3 regions of the Lysinibacillus sp. FSL K6-0057 genome follow, and region 1 is predicted to be linked to each of the others. Evidence: riboswitches for the same ligand, from Rfam matches in the RefSeq annotation. Region 1 holds a riboswitch; each other region holds the start of a gene.

Region 1 (4,835 bases):
GTCCCAAGTCCAACACCAGTTGGGTGAGAGCAGCTACCTGTAACAGAAGGGATTTTTAAGGCAGATAGCACAAAAGCAAAGGCTCCTGAAAGCCCTAAAAGCATCTTTGTTTCAGGATTTTCTTCAATTGTTTTGCGAATAGAACGCAATCCTAGAACGATAAAAGGAATAGAAATAACCCACCAAAAAATCGCCCATTCGATTGGTAAAAAACCTTCCATGATATGCATCGCAAAGGCACGTTTTGGCACAATTAAAAAGGCCAATAAAAAATAACTAAGTTTCCACCATGAAAATTTCAAAAAGCTTTCCTCCTAACTAATTAATAGATTTTTAGAATGTAGCGTGCGTAAATAAAAAAGCACTTCTCCGTTGGTGGAAAAGTGCATAGCTAAAAAAGCAAATAACATTCTCATCTGCTAAGCCGCACACCTATCCTCGTAGGCTGAAACGATCACCTATTTTTCGGCAGGTCTCCTGGCTCTAGTTCAATACTTTATAGGTCTTCCCATCCGTTGGACAGTGACATATTCTATAAAGCTCCCTATTACAGTGGCGGGACCGCGCCGGACTCAAACCGGCTTCCCTTTTAAGCAAAATGGCAAGCATTTTACACCGAAAAACATTCAATTGTGAGATTTCACGACAAAGTGTAACATGATTTTCCATAAATATGCTATACCTTTTTATAAAATTTTTTTAATTAAAGGTCAACGGCGAATATTCTGATAATATTCATTGTGCTAATGATGGATATTGTATAAATTTTATACCCCAGTTCACTTCAAAATTGATAAATTTGTCATAAATTTTTAAAGAAATATTGAAATTTTAAAATAATAAGATATGATTAAGACAGTTTTCTATTTAAAATACTAATAAAAATTTCATATAAAACGTCAATAAGTGCTCGAATAGCTCGAGATAATAGGGAAATTGGTGAAAATCCAATACAGCCCCCGCTACTGTAATAGCTGATGAAATCGCAAAGCCACTGGTGCAAACTTGGGAAGGTGCGACTGTAAAATGAAGCTTAAGTCAGGAAACCTGCTTATTTGATTGTGCATGCAAACTTTTCGGAGGGAGAAGTTGAAGCGGAAGCGAGTACCTTTATTTCATGCTATTCGTTTTTATTTGGCTTCTACAAAACCTTTACTCTTCGATTTAGAGTAAAGGTTTTTCTTTTTCCAGAAAGCAAATGAGGGGAGACAGAAGATGACAACATGGAATTTAGAGGGGATGAAAACACATCTCTTTATTTGCAATGGCAGTAGTTGCATGAATAAGGATGGTGAGGAAATTACCTTAGCCATTCGAGATGAAATACAGCGACAAGCACTCGATCAAGAAATACATACGACAAGAACGCGCTGTAATGGACGATGCAAGGATGCCTGTGTGGTAATCGCCTACCCTCAAGGGAATTGGTATCGTGTGCCATCAACAGAGCATGCTAGGACACTAGTACAAGATTTACATCATGAATCCTTATACAACGAACATGTCTTTACACTTCGTGAAGGTACATTACAGCGTACTGCTCAAACAACAGCCATTAAAGGGATCGAAAAGGTGAAAGAGGGGTAACAACATGGCGCAAAAAGGAAAAATTTTCGTAGTAGGCTTTGGACCTGGAGATTTTAAGCATATTACGACACGTGCAGTAGAAGCTTTACAACAAAGTGATATGATTATAGGCTACAAAACCTATGTAGAGCTGATTCAAGATTTAGTTAGTGCGAAATCGATTGTTAGCACAGGCATGACAGAAGAGGTGTCCCGTGCGCAGGAAGCCGTTCGTCAAGCAGAGGCAGGGAGCATTGTCTCGGTGATTTCGAGTGGTGATGCAGGCGTTTATGGCATGGCGGGATTAGTGTATGAGGTGTTAATCGAGCTAGGCTGGACAGAAGCAACAGGAATTGAAGTAGAAATTGTTCCTGGTATTTCTGCGATTAATTCATGTGCGAGCATACTTGGTGCACCCATTATGCATGATGCTTGTACAATCAGTTTAAGTGACCATCTAACACCTTGGAATTTGATTGCAAAGCGTGTCGAGGCAGCTGCTATGGCAGATTTTGTCATCGCATTATACAATCCTAAAAGTGGTCGCCGTACAAGACAAATTGTCGAAGCTCAGCGAATTCTCTTAGAATATCGTTCGCCAGACACACCAGTAGGGCTTGTGAAAAGTGCGTATCGAGAACGTCAAGAAGTGACCATGACAACGCTAGCAGAAATGCTAGAACATGATATTGGTATGCTGACAACTGTCATTATCGGGAATTCATCAACATTTTTCTATGACAATAAGATGATTACGCCACGCGGTTACCAACGTAAATATACCCTGGGGGAAGAAAAACAACCATTACGTCCACATCAACGTTTGCGTGAAGAAAATGAACCTTGGGCAATGAATCAAGAGACAGGAACAGCAAGAAATGACTTTACAGCTGATCCTAATGCAGGGCGCTTTAATAAACCCAGTATAGCCGCTACGCCAAAGCCGAAAAAAACAGCACTTGAAATGGCTACAGCGGCACTCGCAATGGTGAAAGGGACAAACGCAGTCAACGTAACACCGAAGCTTGTACAGCAAAAAATAGAATCTATTTTTGAATTAGCAGTGAGCCCAGGTGTGGCCAATAAGTTTTTTACTCCTCAGCAAATGCTGACGTTAGCAGAGGTCGTTGGGGAAGAGGGGACGATGGAATATACACCAGATCATCAAATCCATTTGAAAATACCAACGACTGCCCCTGAACAGATCACAGAGAAATTGCAGGAAGTAGGCTTTTTATTAGCACCGATTGGTGATGTGCTATCTCTGAAGGCTTGTGATTTTTGCTATGGTGAAAAGGCTGATTCGATACCATACGCCGAAGAAATACAAGAAAAACTTGGTGGCATGTCTTTACCGAAAACATTAAATATTGGCTTTAATGGCTGTGGTATGGCCTGTTATCGAGCTGTATTTGATGATATTGGCATCGTCTACCGTAAAAGTAAATTTGATGTCTTTATTGGAGCAAAGCCAGTTGGTCGTACGGCTCACGCAGCACAGCCTGTTGTAGAAGGGTTGGAGCCTGATCAGCTGATTCCACTCATTACAGATATTATTGAAGAATACCAAGCAAATGCTCATCCAAATGAACGCTTGTTTAAATATTTTAAACGTGTGAAAAAGATACTGCATTTTACGTATCAAGATATGTCTTCCAAAATAAAAGTAGAGCCAGCTCCGTGCGGCGACTAGTAAGGGGTAAAGAGATGAAAGCTATTTTATTTGTCGGCCATGGGAGCCGTTTAGCAGCAGGAAATGATGAGGTTCGTACATTTATCGAACAAATGACACCGCGTATTGACGAACAATTTTTAGTGGAAACTTGTTTCCTTGAATTTGCTTCACCTAACATTGAAGAAGGTATTACAAACTGTGTGAAAAAGGGAGCTACAGAGGTTCATGTGATTCCAATCATTTTACTTCATGCAGGCCATTCAAAACTGCATATTCCAGCAGAAATCGAGCATGCGCGTGAGCATTATCCAACGATTACATTCACATATGGTCAAACAATTGGCATCCATGATGAAATCTTTGCCATTTTACAAGATCGCTTAGCTGAAATTGGCTTTAATTCAGAACAAGAGCAGCAAGACACGGCTATTTTATTGATTGCACGAGGAGGCAGTGATCCATCTGCTAATGGCGATTTTTATAAAATTACACGACTTTTATGGGAAAAACTACCTGTAAAATACGTGGAAAGTGCTTTTATGGGTGTCACAGATCCACGAGTTGAAGAAGGAATTGAACGTTGTGTCAAACTAGGTGCAAAAAAAATCATCATGCTACCTTACTTTTTATTCACAGGCATTTTGATGGAACGTATGAATGGCATGTGTGAGAAGTTTAATGAACTTTATCCAGACTGTGATATTCAAATTGCTAACTATTTTGGCTACCATGAACGTTTACAAAATGTTCTATTAGAGCGTATTGAACAGGCGGTCAACGGTACATCAACAGGTATGCAAGATCTAGAAGACTATCGTGCCTATGCGGCAGTACATGGACATGCACATCATCATCACCATCATGATCATGACCATCACCACCATCATGAGCATGACCATCACCACCATCATGAGCATGACCACGACCACGACCATCATCATGAAGAGGAGCCGGTAAAATGATTTTCATGTTAGCGGGGACGAGTGATGCAAGGGATTTAGCCCTTGCATTACAAAGCGCAGGTCATGCGGTGACAGCTACGGTCGTCACCGAATCGGCAGCCTCAAGTCTTGCTGACGTTGGCCTGCCACATTTAATTGGTCGACTGACGGCTGAGGAAATGGCGACCATTATGACAGAGCAAGGCTATCAATTGGTGGTAGATGCCTCTCACCCATTTGCGGAGGAGGCATCTAAAAATGCGATGGCAGCGGCGAAACAGGCACAAATTCCTTATATTCGCTATGAGCGAGCTCATGAACATTATGCCCATCCTTTAATTACTGTTGTAAAGGATTATGAGGAGGCAGCTCAGTTAGCTGCAGAAAAACGCGGTGTCATTATGCTAACGACGGGAAGTAAAACACTCGCTACATTTACAAAGGTGTTACAGGGCTTAGAAAACACAAGAGTAATCGCTCGTATGCTTCCACGACTGGACAATATGGAAAAATGTGAGGCGCTAGGAGTGGCACAGCGAGATATTGTGGCGATTCAAGGTCCGTTTTCAAAGGAATTAAATGAAGCTCTCTTTCGTCAATACGGAGTGACGCTGATGATCACCAAAGAAAGCGGTAAAGTTGGCTCAGTGGAT
Region 2 (4,835 bases), 1.5 Mb from region 1:
TAGACATTGCCCATCGTTTAATTAATGAAGAGCAAGATGCTAAATATAAAAAGAAGTATAAGTCAGCCATCCGTTCAAAGTAGCGAGATGGTGTTTTTTTGGGCAAATTCTTTGATGATCTGTTGACTAGTCAACTATAATAAACGAAAAACTATAAGGGGTTATGGCATGAGCATTTATAATTATCTAGTACGGAAGCCTAATGGTGAAATTTTATCGATGGAAACATATCGTGGAAAAACAATGTTAATTGTTAACACGGCAAATCAATGCCGATTTACATATCAATTTGAAGATTTACAAAAAATGTATGATAAATATGGGAAAGAAAATTTTGTAGTCCTTGGCTTCCCCTGTGATCAATTTGGTCATCAAAATCCTGAAGATGGGGAGGAAACTAAGCATCTTTGCAAGGTGAACTATGGAGTCACATTCCCGATTTTTGAGCTTGTACAGGTGAATGGTGAGGCTACACATCCACTCTTTAATTATTTAAAGCATGAAGCGAATTTTCGAGAATTTGGTAAGGCAAGTATGCAAGAGAAAATGCTTGCTGAAGCAATTGTTCAACTTGCCCCAAGCTTTTTAGATGGTCGTAATATTCGCTGGAACTTTACAAAGTTTCTAGTAGATGCTGGTGGTAAGACTGTCGCACGCTTTGAGCCAACAGATTCTCAGCTCGATATCGAACAGGCAATTGAAACACTATTATAGTCTATAAATTTTTTTAATAATGTAAAAACTTATAAAATGGTTTTAAATTTTCTCTTAAAGTAGAAATATTGCTGGATGTTTAAAGTTATCCATGCGCAGCACAACTATTTTTTCTGAATCATATATGATAAACTGCTTTACAAATGAATTATTCTTGCAGAATAAAGGTGCTAGTTAGCATAATCGGGAATCCGGTGAAAAACCGGAGCTGTTTCCGCAACTGTAAGTACAGCCATTATAAAGATTTACCACTGTCTCAAAGAAGATGGGAAGGTTCTTTATAACTCATTCGTTTCATGTAATGAACTGTACAAGCCAGGAGACCGACCTTTATTTGAACGTATAAAAACTTCTCGGAAGCTAGGAGGATATACGGCAAAAACATAGGCTAAGTCGAGCTTGATGGCGATCATTATGTTATTTTTGTCGTTCCTTTGCAAAAGGAGCGGCTTTTTTTATGCCTTTCATGTAAGAATTTTTCATTATAGAAAGTAGGGGGGACAGCAAGTGAAAAAAGATGCACGTTATTCTTGTTATCCATTTATGCGTGAGAAAGCTTCAACGGTCGATTTTGAAATTCGAACGGATAGCCTCACAACACATCTAGGAGTTGCATTAGCTGCAGTAAAAAAAGAGGATATTCAAGTTGTTGAAGAGGATTTAATGCTTATTTTACCTATGGCTTATCATGTCAATGGCTCAGTTCGTGGAAAACTAGCAGTAACTGAAGAGGATTTATCTTGGTTAAGTGAGCGTTATGACTTTTACGTTGGTCATGTGAAGGAAGAGATTCAAAGTTTTGTTTTACCTCAAGGAACTGAGGCCGCTGCTGCTTTACATCTTTGCCGCAGTGAAGCAAAAAAATCATATCGTACCTTACACAAAGTATCAGAAGAACGAGCGGTTCCTGCTATTCTTTTCGATTACCTTGGCTTATTAGCTAATGTATGTTTTGTCATGGCTGTTTTTATGAATCAGCAAACAGGAATAGCTGAAATACCATTTATTAGTAAATCATACCCAATGAAAAAGAAAAAGGAGAATAATAATGAAGAAAGTATTTAAATTCCAATGGCTATCAGTGCTCTTACTTGCACTGATGTTAGCAGGCTGTGGCACTGCTGAAGATACAAAAAACAAAGATGCTTCACAGGATACACAACACACAGAGAAAACAAGCTATAAAGTGACAGATGACCGTGGTGTTGAAATAGAATTTAATGAAGTTCCAAAAACAGTTGTATCATTACAACCAAGTAATACTGAAATCTTGTTTGCTCTAGGTGTTGGCGATAAAATTGTAGGGGCAACTGAGTACGATACTTACCCAGAGGAAGCACAAAAAATTGAACGTGTCTCTGATACTACGAATTTTAACAGTGAACGAATTTTAGCGTTAAAGCCAGATGTTGTCATTGCTTATACAATCGGTGATAAGGATGCACTAAAGCCGCTTGAAGATGCAGGAATTAAAGTGTTTGTTATTCAATCTGCGACTACTTTCGATGATGTTTATGGAGATATCGAACAAATTGCTGCTGTGATGGATGTTGCTGATCAAGGAAGTAAATTAAACGAAGAGATTAAAGCGAAAATTGCTGAAGTACAAACGAAGGTGAAAGACGTAAAGACGCCGAAAAATGTTTATTTAGAGGTTAGCCCTAAGCCAGACATTTATACAGCGGGCTCTAGCACTTTCCAACAAGAAATACTAGATGCAGCTAATGTTAATAATGTTTTTTCTGAATTGAATAGTTGGGCGCAAGTTTCTGAGGAAGATGTGATTGCGAAAAACCCAGACGTTATTTTAACGACAGTAAACTATACAGAAGATCCAATAGGAGAAATTCTTGCGCGTGATGGTTGGAATACTGTGACAGCTATTCAAAACAAAGCGGTATTATCTCTTGATACAGATATCTCGAATCGACCTGGTCCACGTATCGGTGAAGCTGTAGAATTAGTAGCGAAGGCTGTATATCCAGAGTTATTTAAATAAGAAATGTTTCCATGCTAGCTGTAAGCCTTTCAGCTAGCATTTTTGATGTGGTTTTAATTATTACCTAGCGTGAAAATTGGAATTAATTTAGTTTGTTCTTTAAAATAAAAGTAAGTATGCTCGATCATTTTAGGAGGTGTAGTGATTGGAACAATTAGAGACAAAGGCGATTCCATTTGAGGCAGTCTATAATTTCCGAGACATGGGTGGGTATAAGACAAGTGATGGACGTAGGGTAAAGAACGGTTTATTTTACCGCTCAGCAGCTCTTGGGAAAATGACACTGGCGGATAAAGAGCTATTTGAAACGTTAGGGATTAAAACCATTTTTGATTATCGTGATAACAGTGAGGCGTATCATAATCCTAACCCTGTGTTCTCACACGCTCAATATATTCAAATTCCAGCGAAGGGCAATCATTCTTTTGAAATGCCTACAAATGCTGGGGGGAGAGATTTCTATAAAGTAGTGAGCCCTGAAATGTTCCGGGATTTTTATGCACAAATGCCGTTTAATAATCCTTCATTTAAAGAGTTAATGCTAACTATTCAAAACCCTGATAATTTAGGACTTGTTCATCATTGTGCAGTCGGAAAAGACCGAACAGGGATAGGAGGGGCCCTTATATTGCTAGCTTTAGATGTCCCTGAGGAGACGATTATGGAAGACTATTTAGATACGAATATACATTTACGTCCAATGGTAGAAAGAATGGTTCAGGCTATTCAGCATCAGTATAATGACCAAGAGCTACAGCAATTTTATGCATTAATGTCCGCTCGCGAAGACTATTTACAAGCAGCATTGGAAGCTATGGATCGCCATTATGGTTCAAAGACTGGGTTTTTAGAGCAGGAGTTTGGCCTAACAATTGAAAAACGAGAGCAATTGCAATCCTATTGCTTAATTTAAAATGGCCCCTTTCACACTTAAGTGAAAGGGATTTTTTACGTGGAAGCGCTGTCTTCCTATAAACCTCTTTACAGTCTGAAAATTTGTGATAAGATACAATAGATTTTTAAGAAAATATAGGAGAAGTGAAAGTATTGGCAGACACAATTAAAGAGACAAATAAGTTAAGTCTATTCCATTTAACATGGCCTATCTTCTTAGAAGTATTTCTATTTATGTTGATGGGACTAGCCGATACTTTTATGCTCAGTGCTTTATCAGATAATGCTGTATCAGGAGTAGGTGCAGCCAATCAATATATCCATATAGCTATCTTGATACTGGAAGTAGTGGGCAATGGTGCATCTATTGTTGTTTCACAGTATTTAGGTTCAAGACGCTTTTTTGAAGCAGCGAAGATATCGGCGTTAGCGGTCACAATGAATTTGGTCGTTGGACTTTTAATGAGTATTTTATTTTTCTTCTTTGCGAGACATTTGATGACGATGATGAACTTGCAGGGAGAAGTACTCCACTATGCACAAAGTTACTTAGTCATCATTGGGAGTTTTATTTTCCTACAGGCAATTATTAATGCACTTGCTGCAATTATTCGTGTTCATGGTTGGACAAAACAAACTATGTACGTATCATTTGGCATGAACGTCTTACATGTTGTGCTAAACTACGGTCTTATATTTGGGAATTTAGGTTTACCAGAGCTTGGTGTGAAAGGAGCGGCTATTTCCTCTGTCATTAGCCGCGCTTTAGCTGTACTAGTATTTTTCTGGTTGCTATATCAGGTAATGGAAGTGCGCGTGAAGTTACAATATTATTTTGAGTATTCAAAGGAATATGTAAGGAAAATACTAAACATTGGTTTACCATCTGCATTTGAGCAGGTACTTTATCAGTTTTGTCAGATCATCTTTTTATATTATGCGACTTACTTAGGCGCAGAAACACTAGCAGCACGACAGTATGCTATGAATATTTCGATGTTTACGTATTTATTTGCAATTGCCATTGGTACAGGAACCGCCATTATTATTGGTCGTCATGTAGGTGCAGGAGAGAAAGATGAGGCGTATCATCAGCTATGGAAAAGTGTTCGTGCAGCATTTGTTTTTACGATTATTATGGTCGCGGTCGTTACGATTTTCCGTAAGCCCCTCATGCAAGTTTTTACTGATAATCCAGAGGTCATTAAGATTGGAGCGTCCGTGTTAG
Region 3 (4,835 bases), 580 kb from region 1:
GTTGTAATAAACTTGAACAGCATTGGCAATCGAACGTTTTTCAGGATCTAGGTAATCGATTGTATATTGAGCGTTTTCCACAACCACCATTTTATTTCTTAACTCATCGATACGAGGATCTGCTGCCACATCATCTTCATAGTGATCTGCAATGATATCACCAAAGATAAGACCAATAGCTGTAATATATTGAAGGCAGTGATCGCGATCAGCTGGATTCAGAAGAGGTCCTTCCTTATCAATAATTCGTATTGCTGATTCATGTGTCGTAATTTGAATGCGTTCAATGTCCTGTAAACGATTTTTCACTTCATGGTGTAAATGAACGGCACATTCTGCAGCTGTTTGTGCATGGAATTCAGCTGGATAAGAAACCTTGAATAGTACATTTTCCATCACATAGGATGTCAGTGGTCTAGCAAGCTTTAATTCTTGTTTATTAAATAGAACGTCTTGGAATCCCCAGCCTGGTGCAGATAAGGCCGTTGCGTAGCCCATTTCGCCTTTCACAGCCATCATCGCTAATTGCACTGCTCTACTTGTTGCATCACCAGCAGCCCATGATTTTCTAGAACCTGTATTCGGTGCATGGCGATATGTTCGTAGGCTTGAATTATCAATCCAGGCATTGGACAATGCATTGACAATTTCCTGATGCGTGCCTCCTAATGCCTTTGTCACAACAGCTGTTGTTGCAATTTTGACAAACAGAACATGATCTAGCCCAACACGATTTAAGCTATTTTCGAGTGCTAAAATCCCTTGTATTTCATGTGCTTGAATCATCATTTCTAAAACATCTTTCACTTTAAGAGGCGCCTTACCCTCTGCCACACGCACGCGACTTAAATAATCTGCCACAGCTAATATGCCACCTAAATTATCAGATGGATGCCCCCATTCAGCCGCAAGCCAAGTATCGTTGTAATCTAACCAACGAATCATACACCCGATATTAAAAGCGCCTTTTACTGGATCAAGAACATAGGAAGTTCCAGGAACACGTGTACCATTAGGAACGACTGTGCCTGGTACTACTGGACCAAGAAGCTTCGTGCATTCAGGATATTGTAAGGCCAAAATGCCACAGCCTAAAGTATCCAATAGAACATAGCGTGCCGTTTCGTATGCCTCTTCACTTGTAATCTTTGTATTTAGTACATAATCCGCAATATCTGTAAGTAATTGATCTGTCTTTGTTATGTCATTTGTTTTAATCATCTATATCTTCCTTTCAAGGCTTAAGTTTGATATACTAGTTTGCTGATGGGCATTGGTCAGAATGCCCATTAGCTTTATGGCGAGTTGTTAAAACTTGATTATACCGACAGTTTTTCAAGGTTATGACGCTCGCCAATATAATTGACACGAGGTCTGAATAATCGATTATTGTCATGCTGCTCAATCACATGGGCACATAAGCCAATTGTTCGTGAGCCAAAGAAGATTGGCGTATAGATTTCAATCGGCAAACCAAGCATGTAGTACACGGGTGCTGCATAATAATCTAAATTTGGATACAACCCTTTCTCCTGTACCATCACTTTTTCACCAGCTTCACACATGTGATATAAGCGATCATCCCCTTGCTCTAAACATAATTTGTGCAAGGCTTCTTTCATAATTTGCGCTCTTGGGTCCATCTTTTTCATATAGACACGGTGGCCAAAGCCCATAATCTTTTCTTTATTTTGTAGCTTGTTTTTCAACAATGCTTCAAAGCCTTCTACTGTTTTGGCTTCAAGAAGCATGTACATGACTGCCTCGTTAGCCCCTCCATGTAAATTCCCTTTCAACGATGCGACAGCTCCCGTTAAAGCGCCATACAAATCAGATTGTGTAGAAGCAATGACACGAGCCGCAAATGTTGAATTTGGCATCTCATGCTCACTATATAAAACGAGTGACTGATCAAAAATTTCTTCTTCTAACGCAGTTGGCTTTCTGCCCGTAATCATGTAATAAAAATTGGCACTATAGGAAAGTTGACTATCCGGCTCGACAACCTCTTGTCCATTTAATACACGATAGCTATTTGCTACGATGTTGGGCATACCTCCTAAAAGTCTATATGCTCGCGATAAATTCATTTCAGTCGAACGATCATTGATGTGCTGATCAAAGCCTGCTAAAGCGGAAATTCCTGTTCTAAGCCCATCCATCGCATGTGTTTCATTGGGCAATAGCTTGAAAATTTGAAATAGCTCTTGAGGAACCTGATAATGAGCTTTCAATTTGTCCTGTAGATCAGCCTGTTGCTCGGTAGTTGGTATTTCTCCATGCAGCAATAAGTAAACAATATCTAAATACGAATATCGCTGAGATAATTCAATCAAGTCATAGCCTCGAATAACTATTTGACTTCCTACAGTGTCTAAAAAAGATAGCTTTGTTTCAGCGGCAATGATTCCATCAAGACCTGGTGAATAATTTAACTCCATTTAATGACAGCCCCTTTGTTTAATTATTCTTGTAAGCGTTACCATTCAAACACGACAGAACAACAAAAAAACAACTCCTATCCCTTTCTAGAAGTTGTTAATCTACAAAAGCATGACAGACCAAAAAAACAGTGAATTTACATGAATTCACAATCATGCAGTAGCTAACACCTCCCTATCCTCGTAGGTCAATTGATGCTTTTTTTCGTGGCAGGTCTCCTGACTTATGATCAACGCTCCCATAACACCTTCCCATTTTGACAAACAAAACAGTGGCTTTGTTTTCGAGCTCCTAAATACAGTTGCGGGACAGTGTTGGACTCTCACCAACTTCCCTTTTAATCAAATAGAATCAGCTCCCATTTGAACCACCAAAATTTAGCATATTCAATTTGTCTTTTTACCTTAACATAGAGTTTTCAAAACAATCAATATAGGTAAAATTCAGAAAAGACTGATTATAAAAAGCTATTTTTCATCTTTGATGAACTATTCTGCGTTTTTTAGCAATATTTTGTACAAAAAAAGATTGTGCATCTATCCCAATACATCCAATTTTAAGCATTACAAGGAAAATAGAGGTTTTTAAAGGAAGAAAGGCGAATCGTTTCTTATGATCTATAGGAGGGACCAATATGGGATATATTACAGAGTTAAGGAAATACATCGGTAGTAGACCAATTATCAGTATTGGGGCGACCATTCTTGTGGGTAACGATGACAAGCAAATTCTCTTTCAACATCGATCAGATACGTTGGATTGGGGATTACCTGGCGGTGCATTGGAACTAAAAGAAACGTTAGAGGAAGCTGCTGCTCGTGAGCTTCATGAAGAAACAGGACTTGTAGCGAATGAATTTGACTTGGTGGGTGTTTTTTCAGGGCCAGATTATTATTTCCAATATCCAAATGGGGATGAGGTCTATACAGTTATTCATCTTTATATTGCGAAAAATGTAAGGGGTATATTGGAGATGAAGGATGATGAGAGCTTGAAACTTACCTATTTCAGTAAAAATGAGCTACCAGATCAACTTGAGAAAAGAACGAAACTGCTATTAAACAATCTGGAAGATACATTGTGGGATTTAGGTAGTTCTTTTGCAAAGGATATTCTTTAAATAACAAAGAGCATGCTTTTTATTCAAACATGCTCTAATCATTCTTTCTTGGGTATTATAGTCTAACCTTAACCTCAGTACCGTCCTGAGCTTTGACATCGACTAGCACGAGCCCTTTATAATTTTGTAGCTCCTTGATAATCGGCTTGAGCATTTCTTTGTCGATGAGCGGAAAGGTAAAGTCTATTTTCTTTTGATCGAAGTATGCCTTTGTCCACTTATTAACTTGTTGCTGAATCCATTTGGAAGTTAAAATGGAGAGGACAATGGTTAACACAGCATAGGGAACAGGGACAGTAAAGCGAACGTCTTTTGCTTTCACTTTTACATGCATCATTCGTCGCCTCTATTCAATGAAGACTGCAACGGTATCTCCGTTTGCCGATTTTATATCTACAATTTGTCCATCTAGTTCATTTTCGATCGCTTCAAGAAGAAGATTGATGTCGATATCTTTCACGTATTTTTCCGATTGTGGAATACTCGCTGCGATGCTGTGTCCAGCCATGAGTACGGCTTTGACAAGTTTAATCGGCAAATTCACCGTGACATTATCATTTTCGGTGGATACAACACGGACCTTTAATGTTTTATCTAAATACTTTGTTTTTTCCACAAATTTGTTTCCTGATTCCTCTTTCTGTTGTAACACTTGAATCAGCTCTGAACCTTTATCCGCATCAATTTTCCCCTCTTGAATCATGGTTAACACTTTCGTAATTTCCTCTTTCATGGTCTATTCCTCCCTATTCGTCTTTTAAAAGCTTTATGGCTTCATCCGTTGTGATTTCACCATTTTCCAACATGCTTACAATTTTTTTCTCGTCTACTTCATTTTTCTTCTTTTGAGCATAGCCAAGGGATGAAATAATGTCGTTTAGCTTGCCTCGAACTGTTGGATACGAAACCCCCAGTTCCTTTTCAACCTCTTTAATGTTTCCTCGACAGGTTAAAAATACTTCCACAAAATGAAGCTGATCGTTTGATAAAGATGCGAGCTTAGATAATTCAAATTCATTTTCAATCGTCGTGTGACAATGAGAACACTGTAACTTGGTAATTTTCAAAGTTTTACTGCAGACAGGGCAATTTGTGATTACTTGATAAGCCATAGTGAACTCCTTCCTTTAAGTTAAGTTGATTATATAACAAAGAATTTAAAGAAGTAAATAATAAAAATTAATTATTTTAATTAAAACATAAATAAAGTTAATTTTACAATTGATATTATTAATTTTATTTCTAAATTACTTTAATAATTAAGAAAACCCCA

Evidence for each region. Region 1 has a riboswitch for cobalamin ahead of MHB40_RS15615 ((2Fe-2S) ferredoxin domain-containing protein). Riboswitches for the same ligand answer to the same signal wherever they lie in the genome.
Region 2: linked by a shared signal. The riboswitch ahead of MHB40_RS23180 (hypothetical protein) and the one ahead of MHB40_RS15615 ((2Fe-2S) ferredoxin domain-containing protein) in region 1 are both predicted to bind cobalamin.
Region 3: linked by a shared signal. The riboswitch ahead of mmgD (citrate synthase) and the one ahead of MHB40_RS15615 ((2Fe-2S) ferredoxin domain-containing protein) in region 1 are both predicted to bind cobalamin.

What each region holds. Positions count from the first base shown of each region.
Region 1 covers NZ_CP152047.1:3,118,818-3,123,652, reverse strand. The annotation lists gene MHB40_RS15620 (energy-coupling factor ABC transporter permease) at 1-302, opposite strand, end outside; cobalamin riboswitch at 450-635, opposite strand; cobalamin riboswitch at 888-1,070, shown strand; gene MHB40_RS15615 ((2Fe-2S) ferredoxin domain-containing protein) at 1,216-1,587, shown strand; gene cobJ (precorrin-3B C(17)-methyltransferase) at 1,592-3,259, shown strand; gene MHB40_RS15605 (sirohydrochlorin chelatase) at 3,274-4,203, shown strand; gene cobK (precorrin-6A reductase) at 4,200-4,835, shown strand, end outside.
Region 2 covers NZ_CP152047.1:4,641,679-4,646,513, reverse strand. The annotation lists gene MHB40_RS23190 (hypothetical protein) at 1-83, shown strand, start outside; gene MHB40_RS23185 (glutathione peroxidase) at 169-714, shown strand; cobalamin riboswitch at 863-1,061, shown strand; gene MHB40_RS23180 (hypothetical protein) at 1,222-1,779, shown strand; gene MHB40_RS23175 (cobalamin-binding protein) at 1,763-2,713, shown strand; gene MHB40_RS23170 (tyrosine-protein phosphatase) at 2,859-3,626, shown strand; gene MHB40_RS23165 (MATE family efflux transporter) at 3,761-4,835, shown strand, end outside.
Region 3 covers NZ_CP152047.1:2,542,421-2,547,255, reverse strand. The annotation lists gene prpD (2-methylcitrate dehydratase) at 1-1,221, opposite strand, end outside; gene mmgD (citrate synthase) at 1,320-2,441, opposite strand; cobalamin riboswitch at 2,633-2,829, opposite strand; gene MHB40_RS12445 (NUDIX hydrolase) at 3,077-3,562, shown strand; gene MHB40_RS12440 (hypothetical protein) at 3,618-3,899, opposite strand; gene MHB40_RS12435 (hypothetical protein) at 3,909-4,295, opposite strand; gene MHB40_RS12430 (DUF2089 domain-containing protein) at 4,309-4,674, opposite strand.